DNA from 2 places in the Actinoplanes sp. NPDC049265 genome. Region 2 is predicted to be linked to the other one. Evidence: predicted binding sites of a transcription regulator. Region 2 holds the regulator's gene; the other holds the start of a gene.
What was found. The regulator HspR, encoded in region 2, represses chaperone genes until heat shock. The targets are predictions, from matches to a motif close to TTGAGTNNNNNNNACTCAA.

Region 1: the regulator HspR is predicted to act here: its motif matches at 1,931-1,949, upstream of lon (endopeptidase La).

The regions. Positions count from the first base shown of each region.
Region 1 covers NZ_JBICSP010000004.1:63,686-67,095, forward strand. The annotation lists gene lon (endopeptidase La) at 1-1,915, opposite strand, end outside; gene ACGFIO_RS12440 (GDSL-type esterase/lipase family protein) at 2,067-3,410, shown strand, end outside.
Region 2 covers NZ_JBICSP010000010.1:282,383-285,792, forward strand. The annotation lists gene dnaJ (molecular chaperone DnaJ) at 1-1,182, shown strand, start outside; gene ACGFIO_RS24535 (heat shock protein transcriptional repressor HspR) at 1,221-1,652, shown strand; gene ACGFIO_RS24540 (hypothetical protein) at 1,660-2,106, opposite strand; gene ACGFIO_RS24545 (cation:proton antiporter) at 2,244-3,410, opposite strand, start outside.

The DNA.
Region 1 (3,410 bases), on a different contig from region 2:
CGCCGGCGTGGGCCCGGACGTACGACAGGGCGATCTGCGCCGACTCCTTCATCACGTCGCCGAGCTGACCGGTGACCGACAGGCCACCCTTGTCGCCGGGCAGCAGCGACGCCTCGATGTAGAGAACGTCCCCGCCCATCCCGGTGACGGCCAGGCCGGTGGCCACGCCCGCGACCGCCGTCCGCTCGGACGACTCCGGGGTGAACCGTGGGCGACCGATCAGATCCTTGAGACCGCCGGGGTCGACCACGGCGGGCAGCGGCCGCAGCGCGACCTTGCGGAACGCCTTCGCGAGGAGCCGCTCCAGCGACCGTACGCCGGCCTCCCGGGTGTAGTTGGCCGCCATCTCGCGGATCGCGTCGTCGGTGACCGTCACCTCACCCGGCGTCAGCGCGGCCCGCTCCAGCTGCCGCGGCACCAGGAAGTCGCGGGCGATGGCGACCTTGTCGTCCTCGGTGTAGCCGTCGATCGAGATGAGCTCCATCCGGTCGAACAGCGCCTGCGGGATCGTCTCCAGCACGTTCGCGGTGGCGATGAACAACACGTCGGACAGGTCGAGGTCCAGGTCGAGGTAGTGGTCACGGAAGGTGTGGTTCTGCGCCGGGTCGAGGACCTCCAGCAGCGCCGCGGCCGGGTCGCCCCGGTAGTCGCTACCGACCTTGTCGACCTCGTCGAGCAGCACGACCGGGTTCATCGAGCCGCTCTCCCGGATGGCCCGCACGATGCGGCCCGGCAGCGCGCCGACGTACGTACGCCGATGGCCCCTGATCTCGGCCTCGTCGCGCACCCCGCCCAGCGCGACCCGGACGAACTTGCGGCCCAGCGTGCGCGCGACCGACTCACCCAGCGAGGTCTTGCCGACCCCGGGCGGGCCGGCCAGCAGGATCACCGCGCCCGACCCGCGCCCGCCGACGACGCTCAGGCCACGGGACTCGCGGCGGGCCCGCACACCCAGGTACTCGACGATGCGGTCCTTGACCTCGTCCAGGCCGTGGTGGTCGGCATCGAGCACGGCCCGCGCGGCGTCCAGGTCGGTGCTGTCCGTGGTACGCACGTTCCACGGCAGGTCGAGCACGGTGTCGAGCCAGGTCCGGATCCAGCCCGCCTCCGGGTTCTGGTCGCCGGCCCGCTCCAGCTTGTCGACCTCGCGCAGCGCGGTCTCCTGGACCGCGTCGGGCAGCTCGGCCGCCTCGACCCGGGTGCGGTAGTCGTCGGTGCCGACCGTCTCACCCTCGCCGAGCTCCTTGCGGATCGCCTTGAGCTGCTCGCGCAGCAGGTACTCGCGGTTCCGCTTCTCGACCGACTCGCGTACGTCGTTCTCGATCTTGTCGCTGACCTCGGACTCGGCCAGGAACTCCCGGGTCCACTCGATCAGCTGCCGCAGCCGCTGCTCGACGTCCGGCGTCTCCAGCAGTTCCCGCTTGCGGTCGTTGGACAGGTACGGCGCCCAGCCCGCGGTGTCGGCCAGGTCACCCGGGTCGTCGATGGCGCTGACCGAGTCCATCACCTGCCACGCCTCGCGGCGCTGGAGCACGGAGACGACCAGCTTCTTGTATTCGGCGGCGAGCTCACGGGCCTGTTCACCGACCGGCCCGGCCACCACGGTCTCGGCCTCGACCCAGAGCGCGGCCCCCGGCCCGGTCACCCCGCTGCCGATGCGGGCCCGCCGCCCGGTACGCAGAACGGCGGCGCTGGCGCCGCCACGGAACTTGCCGACCCGCTCGACACCGGCCACGACGCCGTAGGCCGGATAGTGGTCCTCGAGCCGCGGAGCGATCAGCAGCTCCGCGCCGGCGGAGGTACGGGCCGCGTCGACCGCGGCCTGCGCCGCCTCGTCCAGCTCGACCGGGACGACCATTCCCGGGAGCAGCACGATGTCGTCGAGCAACAGCAGAGGAAGTCGTTTGCTGGTCACGGGTGCCTCCAAAAGTTGAGTACGACCGACGCAACTTTCCGAGCCGTCGCGATCTTCCGCTGTTCACTCCGGGCGAACAGACAATTGGTCGTTGCATTAGCGGGCCGAGCGGTTGAGCATTGACGTACTTCGATGCTAACGGGAGGGCTCGATGCGTACGATGTCCCGCATTCTCGCCGCGGTGCTGGTCGCGGTGTTCGCTCTGGTCGCGCCCGGGGCGGCGCGCGCCGACGTGATCACCGGGCGGCCGGTCCGGATCATGCCGCTGGGCGACTCGATCACCTGGGGCGCCGGGTCGACGACCACCTCCAGCTACCGCGCCGACCTGTGGAAGCGCCTGGTCGGCGGGGCGGGGCTGGCGGTCGACCTGGTCGGCAGCGGGCAGTCCGGGTCGCTGCCGGACACCGACAACGAGGGCCACTCGGGCTGGCGCATCGAGCAGATCACCGCGTCGATCGACGGCTGGCTCGCCACCAGCCGGCCGGACGTGGTGCTGCTGCACATCGGCACCAACGACATGAACCAGAACTTCGACGTGGCGGGGGCGCCGGGGCGGCTCGGTACGCTGCTCGACCACATCCACGCCGGTGCGCCGTCCGCGGTCGTGCTGGTCGCGCAGATCGTGCCGGCGCTCGACGCCACCATCAACGCGCGGATCAACACGTTCAACGCGGCCGTGCCGTCCGTGCTGTCGGGGCGGGCGTACACCCGGCTGGTCGATCTGAACAGCACGATCACCAACGCCGACCTGAACGACACGCTGCACCCCAACGACGGCGGCTACACCAAGATGGCCGACCTCTGGTACGCGGCGCTGGAGGGTGTGCTCGGCGGCGGGCGGGACTGGCCGCTCGCGCGGACCGGGCTGGAACCGGGCGAGACCGCACCGACCTGGACCGACACCGTGGACGCGAGCTCCAACGTGGGCGGCTACAACGCGAACCTGACCAAGATGGAGACCGGGCCGAGGGCCGAGACCGCCCGGGGCGGGGCGAACGCGCTGATGTACTCGGGCAACGACCTGAGCGCGACCGGCTCCTACTCGTACATGAAGGTCTTCGACACGCATCTGCGGCTGGCCGCGAACTCGGTGCTGACCTACTGGATCTATCCGCAGCAGGCCAATGGCACGTACGTAGCGATCGACCTGCGGTTCACCGACGGCAGCAGCCTGCGCGACTCGGGCGCGACCGACCAGTACGGGGTCCGCGCGCACCCGCAGTTCCAGGGCCAGGGCGGCCACCTCGTGCTCAACCAGTGGAACCTGGTCCGGGTCAACCTGTCCGCGCTGGCCGGCCGCACCGTCGACCGCGTGCACCTGGGTTACGACCAGCCGGCCGGCACCGGCGTGTTCCGCGGCTACGTCGACGACCTGGCCGTCAGCGACAGCACCCGGGAGGCCGCCGCCCCGGCCGCCGCCGTGAACCTCGCGCTCGAGCATCCGGCGTCCGCGAGCGCGGCGTGTGTCGCGGCCGAGGACGCGGCGAAGGCGATC
Region 2 (3,410 bases):
AAGGACTGGCTGGAGAAGGACTTCTACGCCGTCCTCGGGGTGAGCAAGTCCGCCTCCGCCGACGAGATCAAGAAGTCGTACCGCAAGCTGGCACGTGAGCTCCACCCCGACCGCAACCCGGGCAACCAGGAGGCGGAGGACAAGTTCAAGGCCGCGTCCGAGGCCTACGACGTGCTGTCGGACGAGAAGAAGCGCAAAGAGTACGACGAGATGCGCTCGCTGTTCGGCTCGGGCGCGTTCCGCCGGGGCGCGCGCTCCGGCGGCGGGTTCGACCCGTCCGACCTGTTCGGTGGTTTCACCGGGCCGGGCGGGGGCGGTTCGGCCGGCGACCGCCGGTTCGGCGGGGCCGGGTTCTCCGACATCTTCAGCTCGATCTTCTCGGGCGGCGGTCCCAGTGGAGCCGGTCCCCGGCGCAGCGGGCCGCAGCGGGGCCGTGACGTCGAGGCTGAGGTCACCCTCGACTTCGTGCACGCCGTCCAGGGCACGACGCTGCCGCTGACGCTGCGGTCGCCGGGCGTCTGCGACACCTGTCACGGCAACGGCGCCAAGCCGGGCACCGTGCCGCGGACCTGCCCGCAGTGCGCCGGCACCGGGCTGATCTCGCGTAACCAGGGGTCGTTCAGCTTCTCCGAGCCGTGCCGCGAGTGCCAGGGCGCGGGGAGCATCGTCGACCAGAAGTGCCCGGAGTGCCGTGGCACCGGCGGCGTCACCAAGAACCGCACGATCAACGTGCGGTTCCCGGCCGGCGTCGGCGACGGGCAGCGCATCCGGCTCAGCGGCCGTGGTGAGCCGGGCGAGCGGGGCGGTCCCGCCGGCGACCTCTACGTGCAGGTCAAGGTCAGACCGGACGACCTGTTCGGCCGCAGCGGCGACGACCTCACGCTGACCGTGCCGATCACCATGGCCGAAGCCGTGCTCGGCACCGATCTGCGGGTGCCGACCATGGACACCCCGGTCACGCTGCGGGTCCCACCGGGCACTCCGAGCGGCCGCAAGCTGCGCGCCCGGGGTAAGGGTGTGCAGCGCCGCAACGGCGAGGCGGGCGACCTGATCGTCACCGTCGACGTGCAGGTGCCGGCCCAGGTCTCCGACGAGGCGCGAGACGCTCTCGAGCAGTTTGCCAAGCTCACGCCGGCCGCCGGACGCGATCGGATAGAGGCGCGACTGCGCCGGCTTGGGTAGGTTTCAGTGATGAGGATCGATCGTTAAGGAGGTGGCACATGTATGAAGAGATCCACATCTCGATGGAGCAGGCCTCCGATGCGAAGGTCCTGATCATCTCGGTCGCCGCCCGGCTGGCCGGCATGCACCCGCAGACCCTCCGGCAGTACGACCGGCTGGGTCTGGTGCAGGCCGGCCGGGCCGGGGGCGGCGGCCGGCGCTACAGCGAGCGCGATGTCGCCCTGCTCCGCGAGGTGCAGCGGCTCAGCCAGGACGACGGCGTCAACCTGGCCGGCATCAAGCGCATCATCGCGCTCGAGCAGCTGGTCGGCGACCTGCAGCAGCGGGTGGCCGAGCTGGAGGCCGAGCTCGACGAGGCCTACACGCGGGTCGCCCAGGCCGAGGCGATGGCCGCCTATCCGGGGCGTGACCTGGTGCGCCACGAGCGCCCGTCCACCGCTCTGGTGGTGTGGCGCCCGCGTAAGCCCTGAGCCCGCGTCAGCGGCGGTGGAAGAGGCCGAGGCGGCGCGGGTGCCGGACCAGGCCGCCCTCGATCCACTCCTCGTAGTCGAAGAGCTCGGGGCGGGTCATCAGCACGCGACAGTTGTGCGCCCAGATCTGCATCGGCTCGTCGCCGACCTCTTCGGCCCGCTCGACGTACTTCTTGAGCCGGCGCTTGCGCTGCGAGGACGCGTTGGGACGGACGCCGTCGGCGGCGTAGATATACATGCAGTGCAGCGCGAACCGCCGCGCCGGACACTGCCTGTCCATGGCCAGTTCGAACAGGACCGGGCCGAGTACATCCCCGGCGATCAGCAGGTCCCAGTCCGGGGGCATGGAGTCCAGTGGTACGGCCTCCGGGTGGTACGCCCACGCCTGAAGCTCGTCCGGGCGCGGGTCGACCGGGTTCGCGAATCCGATGAATGCCGATTCACGCAAGCTCACGTTCGCCGCCTGAGTGTCCCAAAACACGAAACTGTCAGCGGAACGCTAGCGTGCGGCAACCCGGATGCGAAAGGTCTACCCGTTCACAATCTGATACTGACAAGTAGCTTTGTGCAGCGTGCGGACCTGATCGCCAGTCAGTCGGGGGCGGCCAGCGGTGCGGCAGGCGGGGAAACGGCCATCTTGCGCCGGATGAATGCCTTGAACCACGCATAATCCGGCAGACGCGCCAATAGCGGACCACTAACCACCGTGATCAGAACGTAGGCCGTGGCCAGCGGAGCCAGCTCCGGCTCGACCCCGGAGGCGACGGCCAGGCCGGCGATGACAACCGAGAACTCGCCCCGCGGCATCAGCGCGATGCCGGCCCGCACCCGGCCGGGCAACGCGATGCCGGCCCGCCGGGCGCCGATGTAGCCGGTGGCCAGCTTGGTCAGCATGGTCAATACGGCCAGCCCGAACGCGGGCAGCAGCACCGGCGGCATGTCGGCCGGGTTGGTGGACAGCCCGAAGAACACGAAGAACACGGCCGCGAACAGGTCACGCAGCGGCGACAGCATCTGGGTGGCGTGGTGCGCCACCGGGCCGGATAGCGCGATGCCGACCAGGAACGCGCCGACCGCGGCGGACACCTTGAGCTCGGCCGCCACCCCGGCGACGAACAACGTCAGACCGAGCACGCTGAGCAACAGGGCCTCGGCGTCGCGGACCGACATGAAGCTGGAGATGGCCCCGCCGTACCGGATCGCGACGACCAGCACCGCGATCACCGTGACCACCGCGACCGCCAGCGCCTCGAGCCCGCCGATCAGGCCCACCCCGGCCAGCACCGCGGTGACCAGCGGCAGGTAGAAGGCCATGGCCAGGTCCTCGATGACCAGCACGGACAGGATCACCGGCGTCTCGCGGTTGCCGAGCCGGCCCAGGTCGCCCAGCACCTTGGCGATCACCCCGGACGACGACACCCAGGTGATGCCGGCCAGCACCAGCGCCGCCTCCCAGCCCCAGCCCAGCAGGAAGGCGAACCCCGCCCCGGGCAGCGCGTTGAGCAGCATGTCGAGCACGCCGGCGGGAGCCGAGGCGCGCAGGTTGCCGACCAGCTCGGTCGCCGAGTACTCCAGGCCGAGCATGACCAGCAGGAGGATCACGCCGATCTCGGCGCCGACCTCGATGAATTCCTCGCTGGCCGAGAGCGGCAGCATCCCGCCGTGCCCGAAGGCCAGCCCGGCCAGCAGGTAGAGCGGGATGGGGGAGAGCCCGATCCGGCGGCCCAGCCGGCCCAGCATGCCGAGCGCGAAGAGGAG